Regions from separate parts of the Rhodococcus pseudokoreensis genome, predicted to be linked through region 2. Evidence: riboswitches for the same ligand, from Rfam matches in the RefSeq annotation. Region 2 holds a riboswitch; each other region holds the start of a gene.
What was found. A riboswitch is a leader RNA that binds a small molecule or an ion and turns the genes downstream of it on or off. The one in region 2 is predicted to bind cobalamin.
Positions count from the first base shown of each region.

Region 1: another riboswitch for cobalamin. It lies ahead of JWS13_RS10105 (ABC transporter substrate-binding protein); the one in region 2 lies ahead of cobN (cobaltochelatase subunit CobN).
Region 3: another riboswitch for cobalamin. It lies ahead of JWS13_RS20960 (CbtB domain-containing protein); the one in region 2 lies ahead of cobN (cobaltochelatase subunit CobN).

Region 1 covers NZ_CP070619.1:989,625-991,885, reverse strand. The annotation lists gene JWS13_RS10110 (MMPL family transporter) at 1-994, opposite strand, end outside; cobalamin riboswitch at 1,088-1,228, shown strand; gene JWS13_RS10105 (ABC transporter substrate-binding protein) at 1,328-2,261, shown strand, end outside.
Region 2 covers NZ_CP070619.1:8,517,262-8,519,522, forward strand. The annotation lists gene cobG (precorrin-3B synthase) at 1-887, opposite strand, end outside; cobalamin riboswitch at 894-1,036, shown strand; gene cobN (cobaltochelatase subunit CobN) at 1,093-2,261, shown strand, end outside.
Region 3 covers NZ_CP070619.1:3,472,583-3,474,843, reverse strand. The annotation lists gene JWS13_RS20970 (DUF5996 family protein) at 1-158, shown strand, start outside; gene JWS13_RS20965 (CbtA family protein) at 200-994, opposite strand; gene JWS13_RS20960 (CbtB domain-containing protein) at 985-1,179, opposite strand; cobalamin riboswitch at 1,203-1,335, opposite strand; gene JWS13_RS20955 (antibiotic biosynthesis monooxygenase family protein) at 1,386-1,700, opposite strand; gene JWS13_RS20950 (alpha/beta fold hydrolase) at 1,733-2,261, shown strand, end outside.

The DNA.
Region 1 (2,261 bases), 7.5 Mb from region 2:
GACCGAGGATCGCGAGCAGCGCAGGTACCGCGGTGAGGGACAGCAGCGCAGCACTCGCGACGGCGGCCATCGCACCGAACCCGAGCGACTTGATCACGTCCTGCGGGAACACCAGCATTCCCGAGAACGCGCACACGAGAAGCAGTCCGGAGAACAGTACGGTGCGGCCCGCGGTCAGGACGGTGCGCCGGGTCGCCTCGGCCACGTCGGCGCCGGATTCGAGTTCCTCGCGGAAACGGCCGACGATGAACAGGCCGTAGTCGATCGCGAGCCCCAGGCCGAGCAGGGACGCCACGTTGATCGCGAACGAACTGACGTCGGTGAACAGGGTCAGCAGGCGCAGGGTCGCCAGGGCGCTGAAGATCGAGAGCAGCCCGACGAACACCGGCACGGCGGCGGCGACCAGTCCGCCGAAGATGAAGACCAGCAACACGAGTGTGATCGGCAGCGCGATCGCCTCGGCCCGCACCAGGTCCTGCTGCAGCCGGTTGTTGAACGCCACACCCACCACCGAGTTACCCGCGAACTCGGTGTCGATACCCTCTACCTCGAGCTTCGGCAGCAGGTCGTTGAACGTGGCGGCGGTGATCCCGGCATCCGGGTCGACGGTGATCGCGGCCGACGCCTTGGTGCCGTCCTCCGACACCATCAGTTGCTTCCGCGTCGCGTCCGCCGTCCAGTACGACGTCACCGAATACGTCGGCACCTCGGCGGCGAACCGGTCGAGACTCGCGGTGACCTCGGGGCCGATGTCGTCGAGGGTCTTCCCGTCGGGTGCGGTGTAGATGGCGATGATGTCCGGCGTCTGCGGACCCAGATTGGCCTCGACGATCCGTGCCACCTCGGCGGATTCGCTACCGGGGTCGATGAATCCGCCCGAGCTGAGCTTCGCGAACACACCGGTGCCCCACACGCCGCTCACCAGGACGGCGAGCACGGCGAGGGTCAGGACCCACCATTTGCGTGAAACAACGGTCGAGGCCCAACGTGTCATGCGTCAACTCCGGGTGGTCGGGGGCGGTCGGCTGCGACTGCCGACTGTAGTGCGGATCGAGGGATTGCCGGTGGGGGTGTGACGCGGGTCCCGGCAAATCGTGCATACTCGGCAGTGCACTTGCAGTCACACGCACGGGGGAAGCCGGTCCGAATCCGGCGCTGACCCGCAACGGTAGGCCACCAGAGCATTTCGGTGGCGAGCCCGATTACCCGGCGTGTGGTGTGCGACATCCTTTTCGTCGTGGTCTACGAAGCGGAGTCCCGCAGGCGCGCCTCCACGGGGGCGTCTGCCGGCTTCTCATTCGTGGCTCCGAGCCGCAATGAGGTTTACATGCCCAGTCAGTTGTTCCGAAGTTCCGCGCTGGTCACGCTTGCCGTGGCCGCGCTGGTGGTCGCCGGATGTTCGCGCGGGGAGTCCGTGGGGCAGAGCGCTTCCACCGAATCCTTCGCCGAACCGGTGTCCGTCACCAACTGCGCGCGAACGGAGACGTTCGACGCGCCGCCCCAGCGCATAGTGAGCATGAACGATCACGTCACCGAGGTGCTGATCGAGATGGGGGCGGGCGATCGCATCGTCGGCACGGGTTACGGCGACGCGACGCCGCTGCCGGAGTTCGCGGAGGCCTTTGCGAAGATCCCGAAACTCGCGAAGGAATACCCGACCCGGGAACAGATCCTGGACCTCGACCCCGACCTGGTGGTCGGCGGCATGCGCAGCGCGTTCGACGAGAAGGAGGGGCGCTCGCGCGAATCCCTCGGCGAACAGGGCATTCCGACGTTCCTGTTCTCCGAGTACTGTGGGCAGGGTTTTCCCGACATCGGGCTGCTGCGCAGCGATTACACGCAGCTCGGTGAGATCCTCGGCGTTCCGGACGAGGCGCGCGCCGTCACCGACCGGGTGACGTCCGGGCTGCAGGCCGTGCGGGACGAGATCGCAGGCACCACCCCGGTTCCGACGTTCTTCTACGATTCCGGCGAGGACGTTCCGCTGACGATCGGCGGTGTGGGTGTCGGCCAAATCATCGCGGACCACGCGGGTGCGGCCAACCTCGTCGCCGAGGGGGAGAAGCCGTATTCGAAGTCCACGTGGGAGATCATCGGTGAGCGCGCCCCGGAGGCGATCGTCGTCCTCGACTACGGCACGACGAGCGCGCGGGCGAAGATCGACTTCCTGACGTCGCACCCGATCATGTCGACGACGCCTGCCGTGAAGGCCGGCCGTTTCGTGGTGGTGCCGCTCGACGACTTCTTCGAGAGCCCGCGGC
Region 2 (2,261 bases):
GCGAGGACCCGGACCACCTGCTCGGCGGACCACTCGTCCAGATCGCACAGCAGCACCGTCTTCCACGGCGTGACGATCACCGGCTTCTCGACCGCGGCGAGGAACTCCGCCAGCCGGGCGTCGAGGACACCGAATGCGAGACCGCCGCCGAGGGTCACGTTGCCGTCCGGCTGGTCGAGCCACCCGATCGGCGGCCGGTGCTCGTCGAACCCGGGCACCGGATCGGCGGTCGGTGCGAGCGTCAACGCCGACAGCGTCCGGTCGACCCCGTCGGCGATTTCGGACAGCCGCCAGTGTCGATCGCGCAGTTCCAGGAAGACGCGGGCGGCATCGACGAGCACCGACACCGCGTCCGCTGTCGGGATCCGGGCCCCGCTGTCGCGACCGGCGAGGATCAGCGCGACCTCCGCCCCATCGACCGCGTGGACCCCGAAATCGCCGCCGAGCGCCGAGACGTCGCCGCGTCCGTCGTCCAGGGTGAACAGGGTGCGGCCGGGCAGGTCCGCCAACGCGGAGTCGGCGCACAACGTCCGGTCGAGGACACCGACCAGTTCGCGCAGGTCCGTGAGACCACCGATCCGGCCGGTCAGCGGCGAGACGAGGATGTTCCGAACCCGCTCGTGCGTCTCCGACGGCAGCAGGCCAGCGCCGGCGAGCCGCCGGGCGAACTCCAGCGGGTCGCGGACCGCCCGCAGTTGCGCGTTGCCGCGGGACGTCAGTTCGATCTCGCCGTTCCCGAGGTCGCGCGCCGATTCCGCGAGGGTCTGCACCTGGGCGGAGGTCAGCAGGCCGCCCGGGAGGCGCACCCGGGCGAGCGCGCCGTCGGCCGCCTGGTGGACCTGCAACGCGCCGGGACATGCATCGGGGCGGGAACGGGAGTCGACCATGGTCCCAGGTTACGTCCGGCCCCGGGTAGCATCACCAGCACTTGCGACAGCAGGAGAGGAAGCCGGTGAGAATCCGGTGCGGTCGCGCCACTGTGAGCTCGCCGAAACCGGTGGGCGAGCCAGACCCTCACCTGCCGTCCTCCGACCTCCGGTTCCGCACAGAACCACCGCCACGGGGCGCGACACCCCCAGGAAGGCTCCACACGTGATCCTGCTGCTCTCCACCTCCGACACCGACCTGCTCAGCGCACGCGCCAGCGGGGCGGACTACCGCTGGGCCAACCCGGCACGGCTGCTGGTCGAGGAGGATCTGCCGGGACTGCTCGACGGCGCCGACCTGGTGGTGGTGCGCATCCTCGGCGGCAAGCGGGCGTGGGAAGAGGGGCTCGACGCGGTCCTGGCCAGCGGACTGCCCGTGGTGGTCCTCGGCGGCGAGCACGCCCCGGACGCCGAGTTGATGGAGTGCTCGACGGTCGCGGTCGGTGTCTCGGCAGAGGCGCACAACTATCTCGCCGAGGGCGGCGCCGACAACCTCGCCCAACTGCACCACTTCCTGTCCGACACCGTGCTGCTGACCGGTCACGGTTTCGAGGCGCCGGTCCACCTGCCGAGCTGGGGTGTCGCGCCGTTCGCGCCCGACGCCGACGCGGACCGCCCCACGATCGCCGTTCTCTACTACCGCGCCCAGCACCTGGCCGGGAACACCCGCTACATCGAGGCCCTGTGCGACGCCGTCGACGCGGCGGGCGGCACTCCGCTGCCGATCTTCTGCGCGTCGCTGCGCACCGCCGAACCGGAGTTGCTGACGACGCTGCGCCGCGCGGACGCGATGGTGGTCACCGTGCTCGCCGCCGGCGGCACCAAGCCGGCGGGCGTCTCGGCCGGCGGTGACGACGAGGCGTGGGACGTCGCCGCGCTGGCGGCGCTGGACGTGCCGATCCTGCAGGGGCTCTGCCTGACCAGCAGCCGGGAGTCGTGGGAGTCCAACGACGACGGACTGTCCCCGCTCGACGTCGCCACCCAGGTCGCGGTCCCCGAGTTCGACGGCCGGCTGATCACGGTGCCGTTCTCGTTCAAGGAGATCGACGCCGACGGCCTGTCCACCTACGTTCCCGACGCCGAGCGCGCCTCCCGGGTGGCGGGCATCGCCGTCCGGCACGCCCGGCTGCGGCACATCCCCGCCCCCGAGCGCCGGATCGCCCTGATGCTGTCGGCGTACCCGACGAAGCACGCCCGCATCGGCAACGCCGTCGGTCTCGACACCCCGGCCAGCGCGATCAGGTTGCTCACCGAGATGCGGGCGGCCGGCTACGACCTGGGCCCCGCGGACGGGCCGGACTCCGTGCCCGGCCTCGCAGCCCAGGACGGCGACGC
Region 3 (2,261 bases), 5.0 Mb from region 2:
TCCTGCTGCCGTACGAGACCGTCCGCACCGCGGACGATCCCGATGCGGCTCTGCTGAAGTTCCTGCACAGCACGTACGACGCGGCCGCCGAGCGAGGTGGCTGGGACCGGGCCGCCCTGGAGGCGGACCCGGCCCGTTGGGACGCCCACCCCACGTGAGTGGCATGGAGTGCTCCAGCACACCGTGCCACTCACATGGGTCAGGCGGCGTTCGCCGAGGCGGGCGCCGTGGCCCGGGTCGCACGCTCCGTGAGGAACGCGAACACGAGTCCGAGAACCAGCCACAGCGTGGCCTGCGTCGCGAGGGACGACAGCCGGAACTGCCACAGCAGCACTGCGGGGAAGTCGTCACCGACTTCGTTGATCGTGGGTAGCACGAGGTATCCGATGGTCGCCACCACGAGGAACGCGACTACCGGCGCCGCGATCCGCACCGACAGGAACTCCTGTGCGGCGACGGCCTTCGCCGCGAAGACGGACGCCACCACGGCGAGCAGGCCTAGCGCGACTGCGGCAAGCCACAGCCAGGTGCGCTGGTTGATCGTCTCGGGGTCTCCGACAGCGGGCGGGTTGGCGGGGTACTTGAAAAACGGCACCGCCTCGATTGCAAGCCAGCCGAACGCGGCCAGGCTCAGACCGAGCAGCGGTCCCGACAGCGTCGTCACCCGACGTGCGTAATTCGCGACGACGGCGAAGATCGCTCCCAGTGCCAGTCCCGCGAGGGACGTGGCGAGGAACAGTCCGAAGCGCTGCCCGTTGCGGCTGACCAGCGCGTCTTCCTCGTCGTGCGAGTGCCCGGCAGGCTCGTCCGCCTGGGTGGCGTCGTGCGAGTGGCCTGCGGGTTCGGCCGCGCTGTGCGATTCCTCGATCGCGATGGCCGCGTCGATGTGTGACTCACCGAGAACGAACGCGACGCCGCCGGCCAGGATGCCTGCGATCAGGCCGGCCAGCAGACCGCGGATGAGGAGTTTCGTGAAGGAATCGGTCAGTGGCATGGCAGACCCAGGAGGTGGCGCCCGTCATGCATCAATTCGTGCATGTACATGCCACTGCGCGAGATCGCGCCCTGGTCGAATCCCACGAGGTAGAGAGCGAGCATCGCGAACAGAACGATCGCGAAAGAGATGACGGCGAGGCGGGTCGTGTCGACCGACGAGCCGGGTGCGTATGCGAGTGCCATAGTTCCTCCTGGGATTTCGCGTCCCCTAGGTCCAGGCGATGGCCGCAGTATCTGGCTGTCGAGGTGGTTCCCGCTAGGGACTACTCCGATTTACAGTGGCGCGACCGCTCCGGGATTGCACCGGATTCCTGCCGAACCATCGCATTGTCCTGCGAACTTTTGCACCCGGCGGGCCGTCGTGTCAATCCTCGGCCCGCCTCCGCCGCTCAGCTCTTGTTCGCCGCCGCGACGTCGAGTACGACCTCGAACTCCAGCAGCGACGCCCCGGACGCCACCGGCTTCTTCCGCTCACCCGCGTGTGCTTCCCGGGCCGGACCGTCGCGCCACGCCGCGAATGCCTCTTCGCTCTCCCACTGCGTGACGACGAAGTAGCGCTTCTCGCCCTGCACCGGACGCAGGAGCTGGAAGCCGAGGAAGCCGGGAGAGTTCTCCACGGCGTGTGCGCGCGCCGCGAAGCGCTTCTCGAGTTCGGGGCCCGCGCCCTCGGGGATTTCGATTGCGTTGATCTTCACCACTGCCATGCGGGCGAGGTTACTCCGCTAGCGTCGGAGTGGTGGCGGGTGAGAGTGCGTTGCACGACGAGGGTGGGACAGGACAGCCGATTCTGCTGCTGCACGGGCTGATGGGCAGTGCCCGGACGTGGGGACGGCACGTGCCGTGGCTGCGCGAGCACGGTCACGTCTACACATTCGACGCCGCAGGCCACGGCAGGCCCGCACCGTCGCGGTTGACGACGGAAGCGTTCGTCGCCGACCTGTCCGAGGCGCTCGCGCCCTTCGCCGGGCCGTGGGTCGTGATCGGCCATTCGATGGGCGCCCTGCACGCCTGGTGCCTGGCGGCGGAGCACCCGGAGAAGGTGTCGGCGCTCGTCCTCGAAGACATGGCCCCCGACTTCCGCGGCCGCACCGCCGACGACTGGGCGGCGATGATCTCGAACTGGCCGCAGCCGTTCGCGACCCGGGAGGATCTGTTCGAGTTCTTCGGTCCGGTTGCCGGACAGTACTTCCTGGATTCGTTCGAGCAGCGCGCCGACGGCTGGTACCTGCACGGCGACGTCGACACGTTCCGCGACATCTCGGCGG